DNA from 3 places in the Streptomyces misionensis genome. Region 2 is predicted to be linked to each of the others. Evidence: riboswitches for the same ligand, from Rfam matches in the RefSeq annotation. Region 2 holds a riboswitch; each other region holds the start of a gene.
What was found. Region 2 has a riboswitch for cyclic di-AMP ahead of BLW85_RS22790 (transglycosylase SLT domain-containing protein). Riboswitches for the same ligand answer to the same signal wherever they lie in the genome.
Positions count from the first base shown of each region.

Region 1: it holds a riboswitch for cyclic di-AMP, as region 2 does, so the genes downstream of both, BLW85_RS28560 (M23 family metallopeptidase) here and BLW85_RS22790 (transglycosylase SLT domain-containing protein) in region 2, are expected to answer to the same signal.
Region 3: it holds a riboswitch for cyclic di-AMP, as region 2 does, so the genes downstream of both, BLW85_RS17010 (LysM peptidoglycan-binding domain-containing protein) here and BLW85_RS22790 (transglycosylase SLT domain-containing protein) in region 2, are expected to answer to the same signal.

Region 1 covers NZ_FNTD01000004.1:5,896,816-5,900,082, forward strand. The annotation lists gene BLW85_RS28555 (M16 family metallopeptidase) at 1-997, shown strand, start outside; cyclic di-AMP (ydaO/yuaA leader) riboswitch at 1,209-1,371, shown strand; gene BLW85_RS28560 (M23 family metallopeptidase) at 1,384-2,127, shown strand; gene BLW85_RS28565 (GntR family transcriptional regulator) at 2,366-3,052, shown strand.
Region 2 covers NZ_FNTD01000004.1:4,645,817-4,649,083, forward strand. The annotation lists gene fahA (fumarylacetoacetase) at 1-211, opposite strand, end outside; gene BLW85_RS22785 (HAD family hydrolase) at 507-1,319, shown strand; gene BLW85_RS22790 (transglycosylase SLT domain-containing protein) at 1,349-1,834, opposite strand; cyclic di-AMP (ydaO/yuaA leader) riboswitch at 1,838-2,046, opposite strand; gene BLW85_RS22795 (polyprenyl synthetase family protein) at 2,579-3,267, shown strand, end outside.
Region 3 covers NZ_FNTD01000004.1:3,387,092-3,390,358, reverse strand. The annotation lists gene BLW85_RS17015 (LysM peptidoglycan-binding domain-containing protein) at 1-1,003, shown strand, start outside; cyclic di-AMP (ydaO/yuaA leader) riboswitch at 1,187-1,356, shown strand; gene BLW85_RS17010 (LysM peptidoglycan-binding domain-containing protein) at 1,361-2,101, shown strand; gene eno (phosphopyruvate hydratase) at 2,420-3,267, shown strand, end outside.

The DNA.
Region 1 (3,267 bases), 1.3 Mb from region 2:
CGCCCCCGCCTTCGCCGAGAGCGAGATCGAGCGCCTGGTCCGCAACCGTCTGGACGAGATCCCGCACGAGCTGGCGAACCCCGCCCGCCGTGCCGCCAAGGAGCTGTCCAGGGAGCTGTTCCCGGCGTCCTCGCGCATGTCCCGGCCGCGCCAGGGCACCGAGGAGACCGTCGAGAAGATCGACGCGCCCGCCGTGCGCGCCTTCTACGAGCGCCATGTGCGCCCCGGCACGGCCACCGCCGTGGTGGTCGGCGACCTCACCGGCATCGACCTGGACGCGCTGCTCGCCGACACCCTGGGCGCCTGGACCGGCACGCCCGGCGAGCCCCGGCCCGTGCCGGCGGTGACGGCCGACGACACCGGACGCGTCGTCATCGTGGACCGGCCCGGCGCCGTCCAGACGCAGCTGCTCATCGGCCGGATCGGCCCGGACCGGCACGACCGGGTGTGGCCCGCCCAGGTGCTCGGCACCTACTGCCTGGGCGGCACCCTCACCTCCCGCCTGGACCGCGTGCTGCGCGAGGAGAAGGGCTACACCTACGGGGTGCGCTCCTTCGGCCAGGTCCTGCGCTCCGCCCCGGACGGCACCGGCGCGTCGATGCTCGCCATCAGCGGCTCGGTGGACACGCCCAACACCGGCCCCGCCCTGGACGACCTGTGGAAGGTGCTGCGCACCCTCGCGGCGGAGGGCCTGACCGACGCCGAGCGGGACGTCGCCGTGCAGAACCTCGTCGGGGTCGCGCCGCTGAAGTACGAGACCGCGGCGGCCGTCGCGAGCACCCTCGCCGACCAGGTCGAGCAGCACCTGCCCGACGACTTCCAGGCGACGCTGTACCGGCAACTGGCCGCCACGGGCACGGTGGAGGCGACCGCGGCCGTCGTCAACGCCTTCCCGGTGGACCGCCTGGTGACCGTCCTGGTCGGTGACGCGGCGCAGATCAAGGCGCCGGTCGAGGCGCTGGGCATCGGCGACGTCACCGTGGTGGCGGCCGAGTAACGGCACACAGGGGACGGGGCCCTGGCGACCTACGGGTCGTCAGGGCCCCTGTTGTTCCACTCTCTTCCTCAGATGTCCGAATTGGGGCGGAGGTTGCCCGTCTGCCCTGTGGGATGCGCTACAAAAACCCCGATCTGTTTGGGGATCGAGAGCCGGTCCGCTTAGCGTCGTCCGGGCTGTTCGTCGGGCAGTGCGCCGCACCCGCGGCACCGGACAGCCATCGCCGAGTCCCCGTACGGCGCGAGCCAGGGGAGCCGGGGACCCACACGTCCCTGGGGTGAATCGGGCACCCGCGCGTGACGCGAGGGAGTCCGTAGGAGACCTTCCTGCTCCGAACCCGTCAGCTAACCCGGTAGGCGAGAGGGAAGGAAAGGAACAGCCACTCCATGGCGTTCATGTGCGCCACCGGGAAGCACCGCAAGCCCGGCCGGGTCAAGCGAACCACCGCCCAGGCGGCCGGTGTCGCGGCCCTGACGACCACCGGCGTCATCGGCACCCTCGCGGCCTCCCCGGCGCTCGCCGCCGAGCGCCCCGCGGAACAGACCGGTCTCACCCCCGTACTCGCCGCGAGCGACGACGTCGCCGCGCACATCGACGCGCAGGCCAGCGCCCAGCAGCGGGCAGCCGAGCGCAAGGCGGCCCAGGAGGCCGCTGCCAAGCGGCTGAAGGAGGCGCGCGAGGCGGAGGCCCGCGCCGCCCGCGAGGCCGAGCGCAAGCGGCTGAACGCCTTCGTCGCCCCGATCGCGCACTCCTATGTGTCCACCGGCTACGAGGCCAGCAGCTCTCTGTGGTCCTCCGGGTCCCACACCGGCATCGACTTCCATGCCGCCACCGGCACCCCGGTGCACGCGGTCGGCGTCGGCACCGTCGTCTCCACCGGCTGGGGCGGGGCGTACGGCAACCAGATCGTGATCCGCATGGCCGACGGCATGTACACCCAGTACGGCCATCTGTCGTCCATCGGCGTCACGGTGGGCCAGCAGGTCACCGCCGGCCAGCAGATCGGCCTGTCCGGCGCCACCGGCAACGTCACCGGCCCGCACCTGCACTTCGAGGCGCGCACCAGCCCCGACTACGGCTCCGACGTCGACCCCGTCGCCTACCTGCGCAACCACGGCGTGAACGTCTGACCGAGCCCGCGCGACCCCGCACGGCACCCGAAGCCCCGGCCACCGAGCCGGGGCTTTCGCCTTTTCCCGCGGTGTTCCGGTGACCCCGTGTTCCGGTGGCCCCTGTCCAAAAAATATCCCCGGATTCCGGTCCGCCGTCGGAAAAGGCCGCGCGGTGGAATAGAGTCACCGGAATAGAGTCATGGAAAAACGCGTCCGTCGTCGGCGTCGTGTCGCGGGATCAAGACGGAGGTCGGTCATGCGTATTCCGGCGCAGTCGGTGTGCACGGCGATCCGGGACGACATCGTCGCGGGCGTCCTCGAACGCGGCGGCCGTCTCACCGAGGAGGTGCTGGCCCGTCGCTACGGGGTCTCGCGCGTCCCCGTGCGCGAGGCCCTGCGCACCCTGGAGGCGGAGGGCTTCGTGGTGACGCGCCGGCACGCGGGCGCCTGTGTGGCCGAGCCGAGCGAGCAAGAGGCCGCCGACCTGCTGGAGATGCGTCTGCTCCTGGAACCGCTCGGCGCCGCCCGGGCCGCCCGGCGACGCACCGAGGCGCATCTGAAGGTGCTGCGCGGACTGGTCAGGCTGGGGCAGGAGCGTGCCCGGCGGGGCGACGGCGAGGAACTGCGCGCGTTGGACGGCTGGTTCCACGAGACGCTGGCCCAGGCCTGCGGCAGCCCTTCGCTGACCTCCACCCTGCTTCAGCTGCGGCACAAGATCGCCTGGATGTACGTGCTCGACACGCCGTCGGACCCGGTCGGCACCTGGGCGGAGCACGGCACGATCGTGGACGCGGTGGCGCGCGGCGACGGGGCGCGCGCCCGCGCGGTGACCGCGCAGCACGCCGAGCGGGCGGCGGCCGAGCACCGGCTGCGCGTGCCCGGTGGCGCGGAGCGCGTGAGGACTTCGCAACATGCCGTAAACATGTCGGGCGCACAGAATTAACACGGGTGCCGTATACAAAGGGGTGGGTATTCTACGGGCCCGATTCCCCTATTTCTCCGGTGCCGTGAATTGACGGACCCGGGTGAATGGAATGGGTGTTCTGCTGCGACGAAAGCGCCGGAAATCGCGAATTCCGCCTCCGCTCGCGACGGCCGCAAGGGGGGCCCGCGGGGCTTCGCCCGTCCGCCGACCACCGTCATGCGGTCCGGGCGGTG
Region 2 (3,267 bases):
GGCCCGCCGCGAGCAGCGGGTTGAGGGTGGGGCGGGCGAGCAGCGCGTGGTGCGGCGAGCCCAGGGCGGCGGCCGCGGCGCCCGCGTCGAGGACCTGGTCCCCGAGCCGGACGCCGACCCGGCGCTCCCGGCTGCCGGAGGGCGAGAACACGCCATAGGGAAGGTTGTGCGGACCGAAGGGGTCGCCCTCGGGGACGTCGAAGGGGGGCATGGGGTACTGCCTCGCTCTCATCCGGGCCATGCATGGCGCTGTTCCATGTGGTCGGCCACACGTTACGGCCGCGACGCGCCTTTTGGGCAGTGCCCGCCGGGGGCCGCGGCCCGCGGCCGCAGGTGCCGCCGGGCGCGCGGCACGGTCGGGGGCCCGGGCCGGTCGACCGGGGCACGGCCGGGGCAACCCCGGTCCCCATCAGGGGCGCCACGGCGCGCACTTGGGGGCGGTCGGCACGCAAGTACGCGCGACGGCGGATGAGTCGGCGGAGTCGCGGGATCCGTATTCTCTGCTCATGGCACCCTCCCCCGCGTACGCACTGATCGCCACCGACCTGGACGGGACGCTGCTGCGCGGCGACGACACCGTCTCCGAGCGCACGCTCTCGGCGCTCGCGCGGGCGGCCCGGACCGGCGCCCGGCACCTGGTGGTGACCGGCCGTCCGGCCCCCAGAGTGCGGCCGCTGCTGGCGGCCCTCGGCTGCACGGGGCTCGCGGTGTGCGGGCAGGGGGCGCAGGTCTACGACGCCGGGGCCGACCGCCTGCTGTGGTCGGTGCGGCTGGACCGGGAGCAGGCCGAGGCCGCGCTCGGCAAGATCGAGGCCGAGGTGGGGCAGGTGTACGCGGCCGTCGACCAGGACGGGGTGGAGGGGCTCACGCTGATCGAGCCGGGCTACCGGATGCCCCATCCGACGCTGCCCGCGGTGCGGGTGGGCCGGCGCGACGATCTGTGGGGAGCGCCGATCAGCAAGGTGCTGCTGCGCCACGCCACCCTGTCCGACGACGAGTTGGCGGCGGTGGCGCGCTCGGTGGTGGGACCGCTGGCCACGGTCACCATGTCGGGGCCGGGGACGGTGGAACTCCAGCCGTGCGGGGTGACCAAGGCGACCGGTCTGGCGCTGGCCGCCGAGCGGCTCGGCGTCGCCGCGGAACGCTCGCTGGCCTTCGGCGACATGCCCAACGACGTCCCGATGTTCCGGTGGGCGGCGCACGGGGTCGCCATGGCCGACGCCCATCCGGAGCTGAAGGCGGTGGCCGACGAGGTCACCGCGTCGAACGAGGACGACGGCATCGCCGTCGTCCTCGAAAGACTGTTCCCGGCGGACTGACGGGGTGCCGTCGGCCCGCCGGGCGCCGGTCAGTAGGCGCTGTTGACGTTGTCCATGGAGCCGTAGCGGTGCGCCGCGTAGTTGCAGGCGGCGGTGATGTTGGCGACCGGGTCGTAGATGTTCCAGGAGGTCCCGGCCACGTGGTACGCGTTGAAGGTCGGGTCGATCACCTGGAGCAGGCCCTTGGACGGGATGCCCTTGGCGGCGTTGGAGTCCCACAGGTTGATGGCGTTCGGGTTGCCCGAGGACTCGCGCATGATGTTGCGGTAGATGCCGTTGTAGGAGCCCGGGATGCCCTTCTGGCTCATGATCGCCAGGGACTCGCGGATCCAGCCGTCGAGGTTGTTCGGGTACCCGGCGGTGGTGACGGAGGCCGAGGCGGTGGCGGTGGCCGCGGAGGCACTGGCGGCGCCCACGAGCGGCATGGCGATCACGGCGGCGCCGGTGCCGGCGACGGCGAGCATACGGACGACGCGGTTGGTGCGGGTGCGGCGCGACTGAACGGCAGCAGGCATGGGGACGTTCCTCTCCTACGCCTGCGAGGTGAGCTGTCGGGTTCGGGCGGGGAGGTGCCCGGCCGTGCCCCGCGAGAGGCACGGCTTAACCCCAAGCCGTCCCGGTGCGACCGCGTGTCGCGGCATGCGCTGCGTCACGTGTGTCGTCCGGTCCGGCGACTTACCTGGGTCCCCCGCTCCTGCCGTACGAATGAGTTCGTTGATGGGTGTACGGGCGGCGGCAGGATTCGGCGTCCGCCCGATGGGTCGGGAACGTATGCGAGAGCACATGTCGGGAACAAGTGCCGGATTCACCTGATGAGGCATTTGACCTTGATCATTAGCCTATGGGGTACTTGATCCTTTGCGATTGCCAACGCTCAACTCGCTTGCCGGGCAAGGCGATAGGGGGTCCCGGATGGCCGGTCGGGGGCAGGGGGCGGGTGTGGTCCAATTCACCAAATGGCAAACTGTGTTAAATCGGGCATGAGGGATTCCGGGTATTCGTCCCCCGGTGGGGTGGAGCGGGTACTCCGCTCACCTCCGGGCTCGCGACGAAGCTCGGATTTTCCTGTTAAGTCGAAAAATGTCCGTTCTTCTCATCCGATCGAAGGGGTGCCGGATGTGCTCCGATACCGCCCGGGCTGGACGGGTGGGCGCTATCGGTGATCGAAACCGGACCGGATACGCTGACTTGAGTGATGGCAGCGACCTATCGACAAACCGTGTAATCGCCAGCAGACACCAGCAGACAGGAGACCCCTCGTGACCGTCGTCGGGCCGTTCGGGCTGAGCGTGCGGGACCAGGCTCTCGAAGCCGATGTCCAGGCCGGATTGGCGGCTGTCGAGGAAGGCCTGCTAGAGGCCACCAAGAGCGAGGTCCCGTTCATCACCGGGGCCGCGCAGCACCTCGTACGGGCCGGCGGGAAGCGGTTCAGGCCGCTGCTCGTGATGCTCGCGGCGCAGTTCGGCGACCCCTACGCGCCCGGAGTGGTGCCGTCGGCCGTGGTGGTGGAGCTGACCCACCTCGCCACGCTGTACCACGACGACGTCATGGACGAGGCCGCCGTACGCCGGGGCGTGGACAGCGCCAACACCCGCTGGGGCAACTCCGTCGCGGTCCTCACCGGCGACTTCCTCTTCGCCCGCGCCTCCCAGATCCTCGCCGACCTCGGCCCCGAGGCGGTCCGGGTGCAGGCCCTCGCGTTCGAACGGCTGGTCACCGGCCAGATCCTGGAGACCGCGGGCCCCACCGACGGCCGCGACCCGGTGGAGCACTACCTGGACGTGCTCGGCGGCAAGACGGGCTCCCTGGTGGCGGTCTCCTGCCGGTTCGGCGCGATGATGTCCGGCGCCGACGAGACGGTCGTGGACGTGCTCACCCAGTACGGCGAGCGGCTCGGCGTGGCCTTCCAGCTCGCCGACGACTACCTGGACATCGCCTCCGACTCCCA
Region 3 (3,267 bases), 1.3 Mb from region 2:
CTCCGCCATCGCCATCCCGCTGCTCGGCGCCGCGAGCGCCCACGCGGCCGACGGCACCACCTGGGACAAGGTGGCCGGTTGCGAGAGCGGCGGCTCCTGGAGCGCCGACACCGGCAACGGCTACTACGGCGGCCTCCAGATATCCCAGGACGACTGGATCCACTACGGCGGCACCCAGTACGCCTCCAGCGCCGACCAGGCCAGCCGCTCGCAGCAGATCGCCGTGGCCGAGAAGATCCTCGCCGACAAGGGCACGCTGCCCTGGGCCACCTGCGCCCTGCTGTCCGGGCTGACCCCCAACTCCGGCTCGGTGGACGTCGATCCGGGCGTCGGCGGCAAGGGCCAGGACGACGGCACGACCGACCCCTCCGGCCTGCCCGACGCGTCGACCCCCTCCGGCACCCAGAGCGGCGGCCAGGACACCACCCCGAGCGGAACCGGGAAGGGTTCCGGCGGCGGCACCCACGACGGCACCGGCAGCGCCTCCTCCACCGACCCGTCCACCGCCCCGTCCTCCGGCTCGGGCACCGGCAAGCACACCGGCAAGCACGCGGCCCCGCACCCGGGCGCCTCCCACGGCTCCGGCGGCGCCGACGAGACCGGCGGCGGCCCCGCCCAGGACCCCACCGCCCCCTCGGCGCCCGCAGGCACGGTCACGCCCGCCCCGACCGCCGGCGACCCGGACAATTCCCGCCAGGACGTCGGCTCTTGGAACCTGGTCGACACCGGAGCCCTCGGCGGCGGACGGCACCGCGGCGGCACCGCGGACGAAGGCACGGCGACCGGACAGGACGGCTCCGACTCCGGGCGGCACGCGTCCCGCGAACCGGGCACGTACACCGTCCGCGAGGGCGACTCGCTGAGCGCCATCGCCGACTCCCTTGACGTGCACGGCGGATGGCACGCGCTCTACGCCGTGAACAAGAAGGTCGTGGGCGCCGACCCGAATCACATCACCGCCGGTCAGACCCTGAAAGTCGGTGACGAAACGGACGCCGGCTAGGGCGAGTTGACACCCCACTTGATCGTCAAATGTCCGGTTTGGCGAAAGTGTGGGATGAGTCTCAGAAGCCCTGATCGTCTTTGAAATTCCGCGGATCACGTGGCTACGGTCGGGACCGCTCGTCACCACGAGCCCCGGCGGCCGCAACGCCTAATCCTGCCAGCGGTTGCCCGGGAACAGTCGTCGCGTCAAGCGCCGCAGGCAGGAGCGGGGGACCCAAGGTAAGTGCCGGGCCCGGCAGTTGATGCCGGACCGGCTTGGGGTGAAGCCACGCCTCCCACGGGAGGGGTGGCCGGGCAACTCAACCGGCCCGAACCCGACAGCTCACCTCGCAGGCGTCGGTGAGGGGATCGTTCCATGCTGTTTTCCGGCAAGGGCAAGCACCGTCGTCCGTCCAAGGCCGTCCGCGCCGTCACGCTCGCCGGTGTCACCGGTGCCGCCGTCGCCGCCCCGCTGATGGCGGCCGGCAACGCCTCCGCCGCCACCGCCTCCCAGTGGGACGCGGTCGCCCAGTGCGAGTCCGGCGGCAACTGGTCCATCAACACCGGCAACGGCTACTACGGCGGTCTGCAGTTCTCCGCCTCCACCTGGGCCGCGTACGGCGGCACCGCCTACGCCCCCACCGCCGACAAGGCCGGCAAGGCGCAGCAGATAGCCGTCGCCGAGAAGGTCCTGGCCGCGCAGGGCAAGGGCGCCTGGCCGGTCTGCGGCACGGGCCTGTCGAGCACCCCGTACAACGGCTCCGCCTCCGGCTCCTCCTCGTCGCACACGGGCACCTCCACCCGCTCCGGCGACGAGCAGGCCGCCACCCGCTCCACCCAGCGCACGGCCCCGTCCACCACGAGCAAGTCCACGGGCGGCTCCACCGGCTCCACCGGCTCCTCGGCGAGCGGCGCGGGCAAGACCGTCACCACCCCGACCGGCAAGAAGGTCAAGAAGGGCGACGGCGAGTACAAGGTCGTCACCGGCGACACCCTCAGCTCCATCGCGGCCGGGCACCACGTGGCCGGCGGCTGGCACAAGCTGTTCGAGCTGAACAAGGACATCGTCGACAACGCCGACCTCATCTACCCGGGCCAGCAGCTGCACCTGAAGTGACCCCCGGCGGCTGACGGCCCCGCCCGGCGGACCCGCCCCCAAGGCCCGCCCCCGTCCCCACGGGCTCCCCGCCCCGGCGCGTTCTCCCCCGTACGCGCCGGGGCGGGGTCATTCGTTTCCCCACTCTTCAGCCGGGTCTCATCCGGGAGCCCCTTTGTTCCGCGGGTGAACAATGGGTACCGTCTGCATGTCCCTCCCGTCCACGGGACGGTCGGTCGGTGGCCGACGACCCCTGGACGGTTAGGCTCTAGTCGCAAGGCACAGCCGTAAGGCAGACCGCCCCGCACTTCCAGCGTCACATCCAAGAAGGAGATGCTCGTGCCGTCCATCGACGTCGTCGTAGCCCGGGAAATCCTGGACTCCCGAGGCAACCCCACGGTCGAGGTCGAGGTCGGCCTCGACGACGGCAGCACCGGCCGTGCCGCCGTCCCGTCCGGCGCCTCCACCGGCGCCTTCGAGGCCATCGAGCTGCGCGACGGTGACCCCAACCGTTACCAGGGCAAGGGCGTCGAGAAGGCCGTCCTCGCCGTCATCGAGCAGATCGGCCCGGAGCTGGTCGGCTACGACGCCACCGAGCAGCGACTGATCGACCAGGCCATGTTCGACCTGGACGCCACCGACAACAAGGGCTCGCTCGGCGCCAACGCCATCCTCGGCGTCTCCCTGGCCGTCGCGCACGCCGCCTCCGAGGCGTCCGACCTGCCGCTCTTCCGCTACCTGGGCGGCCCCAACGCGCACCTGCTGCCGGTGCCGATGATGAACATCCTGAACGGCGGCTCGCACGCCGACTCCAACGTGGACATCCAGGAGTTCATGATCGCCCCGATCGGCGCGGAGTCCTTCTCCGAGGCGCTGCGCTGGGGTGCCGAGGTCTACCACACCCTGAAGAAGGTCCTGAAGAACAAGGGCCTGGCCACCGGCCTCGGCGACGAGGGCGGCTTCGCGCCGAACCTGGGCTCCAACCGCGAGGCCCTGGACCTCATCCTGGAGGCCATCAAGGAGGCCGGCTACGCCCCCGGCGAGCAGATCGCCCTCGCGCTCGACGTCGCCGCCTCCGAGTTCTACAAGGACGGCAAGTACCTCTTCGAGGGCAAGGAGCGCTCCGCCGCCGAGATGACGGAGTACTACGAGGAGCTGGTGGCGGCCTACCCGCTGGTCTCCATCGA